3 regions of the Staphylococcus simulans genome follow, and region 2 is predicted to be linked to each of the others. Evidence: predicted binding sites of a transcription regulator. Region 2 holds the regulator's gene; each other region holds the start of a gene.

The links. The regulator Rex, encoded in region 2, represses fermentation and respiration genes when NADH is low (regulators of the CRP and FNR family bind a similar motif). The targets are predictions, from matches to a motif close to TTGTGAAATATTTCACAA.
Region 1: arcA (arginine deiminase) is a predicted target of Rex. The motif match lies at 1,250-1,267, and genes of this name have one in related genera.
Region 3: MUA87_RS03130 (formate/nitrite transporter family protein) is a predicted target of Rex. The motif match lies at 2,101-2,118, and genes of this name have one in related genera.

Annotation. Positions count from the first base shown of each region.
Region 1 is NZ_CP095100.1:460,448-463,653, forward strand. It holds gene MUA87_RS01775 (thiolase family protein) at 1-132, shown strand, start outside; gene MUA87_RS01780 (hypothetical protein) at 133-819, shown strand; gene arcA (arginine deiminase) at 1,324-2,559, shown strand; gene arcD (arginine-ornithine antiporter) at 2,827-3,206, shown strand, end outside.
Region 2 is NZ_CP095100.1:1,015,073-1,018,278, reverse strand. It holds gene MUA87_RS04530 (YeeE/YedE family protein) at 1-803, shown strand, start outside; gene MUA87_RS04525 (sulfurtransferase TusA family protein) at 859-1,083, shown strand; gene MUA87_RS04520 (redox-sensing transcriptional repressor Rex) at 1,134-1,775, opposite strand; gene MUA87_RS04515 (ABC-F family ATP-binding cassette domain-containing protein) at 2,340-3,206, shown strand, end outside.
Region 3 is NZ_CP095100.1:760,008-763,213, forward strand. It holds gene MUA87_RS03110 (HAD-IA family hydrolase) at 1-245, shown strand, start outside; gene MUA87_RS03115 (hypothetical protein) at 262-444, shown strand; gene MUA87_RS03120 (hypothetical protein) at 553-735, opposite strand; gene MUA87_RS03125 (hypothetical protein) at 732-1,085, opposite strand; gene MUA87_RS03130 (formate/nitrite transporter family protein) at 1,154-1,996, opposite strand; gene MUA87_RS03135 (amino acid permease) at 2,651-3,206, shown strand, end outside.

The DNA.
Region 1 (3,206 bases), 550 kb from region 2:
GCAAGCGGTGCAAATTTAGTCGCACGACTGATTTCTATTCTTACGTATTTCCCTGGAAATCATACATTAGCTACAATGGGCATTGGTGGCGGATTAGGTATTTCAACTTTATTTGAGAAGGTAGAGCACTAAATGAAACAGACATTTACTTGGAAATTATCGTCGCAATACGCTTCTATTCCTTTAGATGCGTTTTATTTAACAGATATCTGGCATCGTTTTGAACCCTTTCAAGCATCAGCTGAACATTCTTTTATCTTAAGACAGAAACGTATCCATCGTTATCATTCTTTAATAGAAGGAAAGACTTATACAGCTGAACTTAAATTAATAGATCAACGAGCCCTTAAACACTTTGAGCAATCACGTTATTTACTGACAGTTACCGCAACGGATAGCGCTGATATATGGATAGAGATTGAAACAACGTTTGTTACTATGAAAGAGACATTTCATCAACAGTCCTCATCATCTGAAACACTTAACGTTCAAGAAACATTTTCTTTACCAGCCCAAGCTTTACCGTTAGAAATAAAGTGGGATGATGTTGAAACGTATTTAAAAACAGTCTCTGATTATAATCCTATTCATTGGCAAGAGGATGTGATGCCTGGAGATTTTGTGGTAATGAAAGCATTAGAGGTAGGGGCATCGCATGATCATGAATTAAAAGCTTATCGCAAGTTAGACATTAAATATAAACAGATGATCATAAAAGATGAATGGTTATACATTCAAGTGGATTCAAAAGACAGTTATACGCATATGAGTGTATATAATACAGCGCATCAACCGTGTATAGAGATTAAAGTAAGATAGATAATGGATGGTTTATAAGAAATAGGTATGAAGAGAGAACATATTAGTAAGTGTTGAAAACCACACCGTGGTTTTCTTTTTTTATGCAGTTTGGTAAAATTTTAAAGTTTTGTAAAGAAGCGGTTATTTAATCAAATACGGGTAGAGCCATATAAGGAGGGATTTATATTGGACCTTTATGCTGGTTCTTTTTTTATGTCTCAAAATACTAAGACTGAGATGCATTGTTAAAAGGGCCACACTGACACGGTTTATGAAACATAATGTATATATTCTCTAAAAAATGAATAAAATTTTTTCTTTGGGATTTAAAGCACATTAAATTCGCTTATTATTCATAGTTTATACATGTAAACCCCATATAAATGTATTAAATATACAGAAACATGTAATGAATAAAAAGATAAGTGTGAAAAGTACAACAGTTGTAATGTGATTTAATTCACATGAGCAACATTTGAAAGGGCTTACAATATAGATAAATAAAACAAGGAGGTTTCACAAATGAATGAACATCCAATTAAAGTAAACAGTGAGATCGGTAAATTAAAAACGGTATTACTTAAACGACCTGGTAAAGAATTAGAAAATTTAGTACCTGAGTATTTAGGAGAATTATTATTTGATGATATCCCGTATTTAAAAGTAGCACAAGAAGAGCATGACAAATTTGCACAAGTGCTACGTGACGAAGGCGTAGAAGTGCTTTATTTAGAAAAATTAGCTGCAGAAGCCATTGAAGATCCAAAAGTACGTGAACAATTTATTGAAGATGTATTAGCGGAATCTGAAGATACATTATTAGGCCATGAAGAAGAAGTAAAAGAGTTATTCGAAACATTAAATAACGAAGACTTAATCGAAAAAGTAATGGCAGGTGTTCGTAAAGAAGAAGTAAGACAAGACCATGCACACTTAGTAGAGTATGTGGACGATTCTTATCCATTCTACATGAACCCAATGCCAAACCTTTACTTCACACGTGACCCACAAGCGTCAGTAGGTAATGGTATGACAGTTAATCGTATGTTCTGGCCAGCACGTCGCAGAGAGTCTATCTTCATCACTTATATCTTAAAACATCACCCAAGATTCAAAGATGCTGATATTCCAGTATGGTTAGACAGAAACTCACCTTACAACATTGAAGGTGGAGACGAATTAGTTCTTTCTGAAGAAGTAATCGCAATCGGTATCTCTGAAAGAACATCAGCACAAGCGATTGAAAAATTAGCGCGTCAAATCTTTGCGAACCCAGATTCAAAAATCAGAAAAGTTGTTGCGATTGAAATCGCGAATACACGTGCATTCATGCACTTAGACACAGTATTCACAATGATTGACTATGATAAATTCACAATCCACTCAGCTATCGAGAAAAAAGGTGAAGACATGAATATCTTCACACTTGAACCAACTGAAGATGGCAAAGATATCACAATCACACGTACACACAACTTAAAAGAAACATTAAAAGACGCGTTGAATTTAGACCACATCGACTTCATTCCGACAGGTGACGGTGACCGCATCGTAGGACCTCGTGAACAATGGAACGACGGATCTAACACATTAACAATCCGTCCAGGTGTCGTTGTTACTTACGACCGTAACTATGTATCTAACCAATTATTACGCGACAAAGGCATTAAAGTTATCGAAGTAACAGGTAGTGAATTAGTTCGCGGACGCGGGGGCCCACGTTGCATGAGCCAACCGTTATACCGTGAAGATATCTAATTCTAAAGTATACAGTGCTTTAAGTGATAAGGATTGCATCAATAGAGGCAGTTTAGCGTCATCACTTAAAGCCTGGCTTTAGATTGAATACTGCTTTGACTTAATTTGATACCTATTCACGGCGACATGTTTGTACATGGCCTATGATTTTGGAAATAGCAAGAGGCGCAGGCCCTTTAAAACAATTAAAGCAGTATAGCGTCAAAAAATAAATAAATTGACAACACATGCTTTGAGAGAGTCTCAAGCATTAAAGGAGTTTTGAAGATGAGCGGAGAACAAAGTAAACTCAGTAAAACGGCTTTAATCGGTCTGGTCGTTGGTTCAATGATCGGCGGCGGCGCCTTTAATATTATCTCTGACATGGGCAGCAATGCCGGCGGATTAGCAATTATCATCGGATGGATCATTACAGCTGTAGGTATGATATCACTCGCATTTGTATTCCAGAACTTAACAAATAAACGTCCTGATTTAGACGGCGGTATTTACAGTTATGCACGTGCCGGTTTCGGTGACTTCGTCGGTTTCTCCAGTGCATGGGGATACTGGTTCGCAGCATTCTTAGGAAACGTTGCATATGCCACGTTGCTGATGTCAGCAGTCGGCAACTTCTTCCCGATATTTAAAGGCGGCAACACACTTCC
Region 2 (3,206 bases):
CTGGTACTTACTACCGTGCTGGTGAAGGTCTTATCGGCAGCTGGTTAGCTTTAGTTGCTTATGCAGTATTCTCAGCTATTACTAAAGCAGGATTGTTAAAACCAGTGATGGAAGGTCTTAATTCAAAAACTAATGTTAATGCAGATATGTCAACAAGTACAGGTATTCCTGCTTGGGTTTGGGTAATTGTCATTACAGCAATTACAGTGTTCTTTGTGGTTAAAACAGTACGTAAACCTAAACCGAAAATTGCAGTCCCTAAATTAAAACAAAAATTCACAGGTGTACGTCACTTCTTCTTTGAAAAGAAATTCCACCCATTCGTAGCAGCAATTATTGTTGGATTAATTGCGTTACTTGCTTGGCCAATGAGTTATTCAGCAGGCCGTGAAGGTGGTTTAGGTATCACTACACCTTCTTCAAATTTAGTACAATTTATCATCACAGGTAAAACATCATTCTTAGACTGGGGTGTATTCTTAGTCTTAGGTATTTTCATTGGATCTTATATTGCAGCTAAAGGTTCACGTGAATTTGCTTGGAGATTACCAGATAAAAAGACTTTAAGAAATAGTGTTATCGGCGGTGCATTAATGGGATTCGGCGCTTCAGTTGCCGGCGGTTGCTCAATTGGTAACGGCTTAGTTGCAACAGCAGCATTATCTTGGCAAGGCTGGATTGCTCTTGCATCAATGATTTTAGGTACTTGGTTAATGAGTTACTTTATCTTTATTAAACCAATGAAAGCATTACGTAAAGCACCTGCTAAAACAACTGCTTCAAGACCTGCAACACAATCATAATTAAGTTAAAATAGCCATAACGAATAAAAAGTTTTAAACAAAGGAGAATGAAACTATGGTATACGAACTAGGAACAGTCGGAATGGTTTGTCCTTTCCCTCTTATCGAAGCACAGAAGAAAATGGAAGAATTAGAAGTCGGAGACGAATTGAAAATTGACTTTGACTGCACACAAGCGACAGAAGCTATCCCAAACTGGGCAGCTGAAAAATCTTACCCTGTAACAAATTACGAACAATTAGGAGACGCTTCTTGGACAATTACAGTTCAAAAAGCCTAAACTAAAAAAGGAGTTTGCATTGAATGAAAATTCAAGCAAACTCCTTTTCTTTATTTACGATTCATATTATTCATAAAGAAGAGTAAAGACTGTAATTCTACCCCTAAATCAATATGATGTACTGATACATTATCAGGTACATCGATACGTGAAGGTGTAAAGTTTAAAATACCTTTTACGTTACTAGCGACAAGTTGATCAGCAACTTCTTGTGCTGCTCTTCCAGGTGTTGTGATAATCACTACATCTAAATTGCCTTTTTTCAAAATATCATGAATGGCATCCATGTCTTTAACTACAACTTTTCCAATTTGCGTACCGACTACATCCGCGTCAATATCAAACGCTTCTGTAATCACCATATCATCGTGGATTGAGAAGTTATATGAAAGCAATGCTTTCCCTAAGTTCCCTACGCCGACTAAACCAATACGAATTACATCACTTTCGCTGATTTCGCCTTTAAAGAATTCTAATAAACTCTCCACATTGTAACCATAACCTTTTTTACCCAGCTCACCAAAATATGAAAAATCTCTTCTGATGGTAGCTGAATCAATATCCAATGCTTCACTGATTGTTTTAGAATTCACTCTATCTATCCCTTTTTCTTGAAGGGTATTCACGAATCGGTAATATAAGGGTAATCGTTTCAAAGTCGCGCGAGGAATTTTATTGTTTTGATTAGCCAATTTATTTTCCTCCAAATCTTTCTAACTACTATCCCAAACTTTATTCAGTTCAACCATAATAAAACTATACTTTTAATCGTATGAAGTTATGTTAATTTAGCCATGGAGTTGTGAAAAGTAGTCATTTTATCGACTATTAGCAGATTATAGTATTATCATAGTTAATAATGCTGTACAACAATACTCAGCTTGTTTCTGGAATCATTTTTTATTATTTAAGTATACCGTATGATTTCAGAAATTGGAATGACTGTATTATCAACATTTTAGTGAATACGCTCTTTATTACACTAAAACATCCATAATTGCATTTGTAAATTACAGCAATGTACTAACTATTATACGATTAGAATTTTGTTTTGAACACATTTTTTTAAAACAAATCATAATTAATGGTCTGTATTAAATGTGTATTGACACAAATTTCTGATAAAATATTCAATCTTTTAATTTCGCGTGATATGTTAGGAATTCATGTCAATTGCGCTTATAATAGTAACTAAGCGACGCTTTTTAGGAAGGAGGACTACGAGATATTTATAGACAAATCTCGTATAAATTTGAATGATATTACTACAACTAAACAATGTCTCAAAATCCTTCGACGGGGAAGAAATCTTTAGTGATGTCCACTTTGAAGTAAAGAGTCATGAAAAAATAGGCATTGTCGGCAGAAATGGCGCTGGCAAATCAACATTAATGAAAATCATTGCTGGTGTGGATGGTTATGATAGCGGCAATGTCTCGAAAATCAAAAATTTAAAAGTCGGTTATTTAACACAACAAATGACCTTAGATACTGACCATACCGTATGGGAAGAGATGTCTAAACCTTTTGCGTATCTTAAACAAATGGAACAAGAGATGCAGGCGGAAACTAATTGGTTAGCCAATCATGCTGATGAATATGAATCTGAGACTTTCAAAGACCATATGGCAAGATATGAAGCTTTGTCTAACCAATTTGAACGCTTAGAGGGGTATCAATTTGAAAGCAAGATTAAAACGGTCTTACACGGATTAGATTTTAACGAAGAAGATTTCAATCGTTCAGTAAATGATTTCAGCGGTGGTCAAAAAACACGTTTGTCACTCGCACAAATGTTATTGAGTGAACCTGATTTATTATTACTTGATGAGCCGACCAACCATTTAGATATGGAAACAACACAATGGCTCGAAGATTATTTGAATTACTTTAAAGGTGCTATCGTTATTATCAGTCACGACCGCTTCTTCTTAGATAAAACGGTCAACCAAATCTACGATGTCGCACTCGGTGCAGTTCAACACTATGTCGGCAACTATAGTAAATTCATCACACAACGTGATCAATATTATCAAAAACGCATGCAAGAATACGAACGTCAACAAGCTGAAATTAAACGACTAGAAACATTTGTCGAAAAAAATATCACACGTGCATCAACA
Region 3 (3,206 bases), 260 kb from region 2:
GAGAAGATGTAGAAGCGGTCAAACCTGAACCAGACTTATACTTAACTGCGGTTCAACAATTGAATATGAATCCGGTGAGTTGTTTAGCTATTGAAGATTCAGTCAATGGTGCAACTGCTGCAGAACGTGCGGGACTTGGAGTAATTGTAAATACAAATCAAATGACTGAACAGATGGATTTCAGCAATTTAAATTTAGAAGGAATGAATTTAGATGCTGAAACAATTATGAAACAATATTTTTAAGTGAGCAGGTGAGCGCATGTTGCTATTATTCTTTTTAGCAGGACCGTTAATTATTGGCGTTGGAAACTTAATACTTGCACCTATCTTTAATAGAAGGGTGCCGATGAATGTCAGGTTTCGCGCGTTCATGATAGGTTCTATGATTTACTTGATATCTGCCTACTTAGTTTATCAGTTTGTATTGAAAGGGCAGTTATAACTTTAATGAGCAACTGTTGGAAAAAGAGGATACAAACTATTAATGAAATTAAAATTATAATAAAACAGAGGATTCAAAAGCCGTTAACTTTTGAATCCTCTGTTTTGTTTATTTCAACATATAAACTAGACCGACGATGACTAAGACTAATAAAATCGCGTCTACTCCAATCATTAATGCACGACGGTTTGCTTGTTCACCTTGTGCTTTCAAACGTTTGTACATGAGATAGTTTGGTACAAGGTTGATGATAAGGAGCACTATGATAATAATAATTAAGGTAAGCTTCACTCTGATTCTCCTTTATGATCCTTTGATAAATAATCCCAGAGAAAGGCAATGACAATACCAAGTACTAGGCCAAGGCCTACTCCAAGTTTCATATGATTTGTAAAGTGTCCGATAACAATACCGAGTATAACGGTAATCGGTAATACAATCCCGACTTTCATTTTTTTAGCTGGAGAAGTCAATGCGCTAAACAAAGCGACATAGCATACACCGAATACCACAGCAGCAATTACCGACATAATTAAAGTATGTGTCAGCGATTCTTGACTGGCTGAGCGGTTTAAGAAAAAGAATAACGCACCAAATATAAATGTATATAATAGTCCGCGTGAAACTAATTGTTTAGACAATGTTGACGTCTCCTTTCAATTCAGTTCACTCAAATTATAACATAGTATATTGGTGCGTCGTATGCATATTAAAGCTCGTTCTTAAATTGTTTATGGTCATTCAAGTAAGCATAGAATAGACCGATGATTAATCCGCCGCCGATATAGTTACCGATGAATGCAGCTATGATATTGATGACTGCAGGCCAGAAGTGTAAAACATCTGATTGGTAAATAGCACCGCCGATAAATAGACATGCGTTATAAACAACGTGTTCGTAACCCATGAATGCGAAGATAGCAACCCCAAACATCATCACAAACATTTTTGCTAGAATGTCTTCAATTTGCATCGCAATAACTAATGAGATATTGATAAAGAAGTTGGCAAAAATTGCTTTAGCTAATATTTGAGTAAAGTCAGCTGTCATTGTTTTGTGATGTAGCAAGACTTCTAATTGTTTCATCATTTCTGGTGTAACGACATCACTGAAACGTAAGATAATAAAGAAGGCTAGGGCACCTAACATATTACCGATGAAACATAACATAAAGATTTGGAAAGCGCGCCATGGCGAAATAACTTTATAATATAAACCCACTGTGAAATACATAAAGTTACTTGTCAGGAGTTCTGAATTGGTAAAAAGAATCAGTACTAAGGCAAAGCTGAAGGCAACTGATCCGACGATGTTGATAATTCCTGTGTTGATTTCTCCTGTGTGTACTTCTTGTACAAAACCAGCTTTAATGGCTAATACAAAGACTGCAATAATACTGATAATAAAACCTGCCATCATGGCACGTAATAAATAGCGCTTAAAATAAGTCGCTTGTAAGACGTCTTTAGTTTGGATAGTTTTAACAACTTCTTTAACCCATTTACGTCCATAAAATACATTATCCCAACGGATATATTTTTCACTGTTCATTCCTAAAAAAACTCCTCGCTCTAGCAAAATGTTTAATATTAATTCAGGCTGAGAGGGTTATCTCATTTTCTGTAATGCATATAGTATAATCGCATTTCTTATTTTTGTGAATACTTTCACATAAACTTTTTTTATAAATATGACTGTCTCGTGAAAATTATTGAAATACTGCATTTGTATATAAAACAGTGATTGTGTCAAAAAGACAATTGTCTCTATGTACATGACAAAGAATCAGAAAATTATCAAAAGTACATTGCGCTTTTATAAAACTCCGTGCTATAATGTTCAAATAAAATGTATTTACTAAATGGACACTGTTCATTGTGTGTGTTTTAGGAATACAATATTTTATTTGAGTGCGAAATGCATTAAAATGCGCGATGACTGCTTTTGTTGTATTTTAGGAAAAAATAAATGAAAGCGCATACATAAAAGTGTAATTTTTATGTTTTCATCTAGAAATTTTATAGTATAATAGCCTCAATGGGCTTGAAAAGTTACAAATCGATAGCAAAAAGAAACATTGTTAAATTTTTCGCAATCTTTTAAATTTTAGTAAATTGGGACGCTGAAATAGAAAGAGAGAATGGGGCAGCTATCGATAACTTGTAATAGGGCCTGGAAATCATGAAAGAGAAGGGGTATTTTCTAATGGAAGAAACTCAATTACACAGGGGATTAAGTTCTAGACAGATTCAAATGATCGCACTCGGTGGTACCATCGGCGTTGGTTTATTTATGGGTGCGACAAGTACAATTAAATGGACAGGACCATCTGTTATTTTTGCTTATTTAATTGTTGGACTATTTTTATTTTTAGTAATGCGTGCAATGGGAGAAATGGTTTACTTACATCCTACTACAGGTTCATTTGCAAACTTCGCAAGTGACTATATTCATCCAGTAGCAGGATATTTAACAGCCTGGAGTAACATATTCCAGTGGGTTGTAGTTGGTATGAGTGAAGTTATCGCAGTCGGAGAATACATGAGATATTGGTTCCCAGAACTTCCGGATTGGATTCCTGGTGTTATCGTTATTGTATTATTAGCTTCAGCGAACTTAGTATCAGTTAAAGCGTTCGGTGAATTTGAATTCTGGTTCGCGATGATCAAGATTGTCACTATTGTTTTAATGATTATTGCTGGTTTCGGTTTGATTTTCTTCGGACTTGGTAACGGCGGAAATGCCATCGGTTTATCTAACT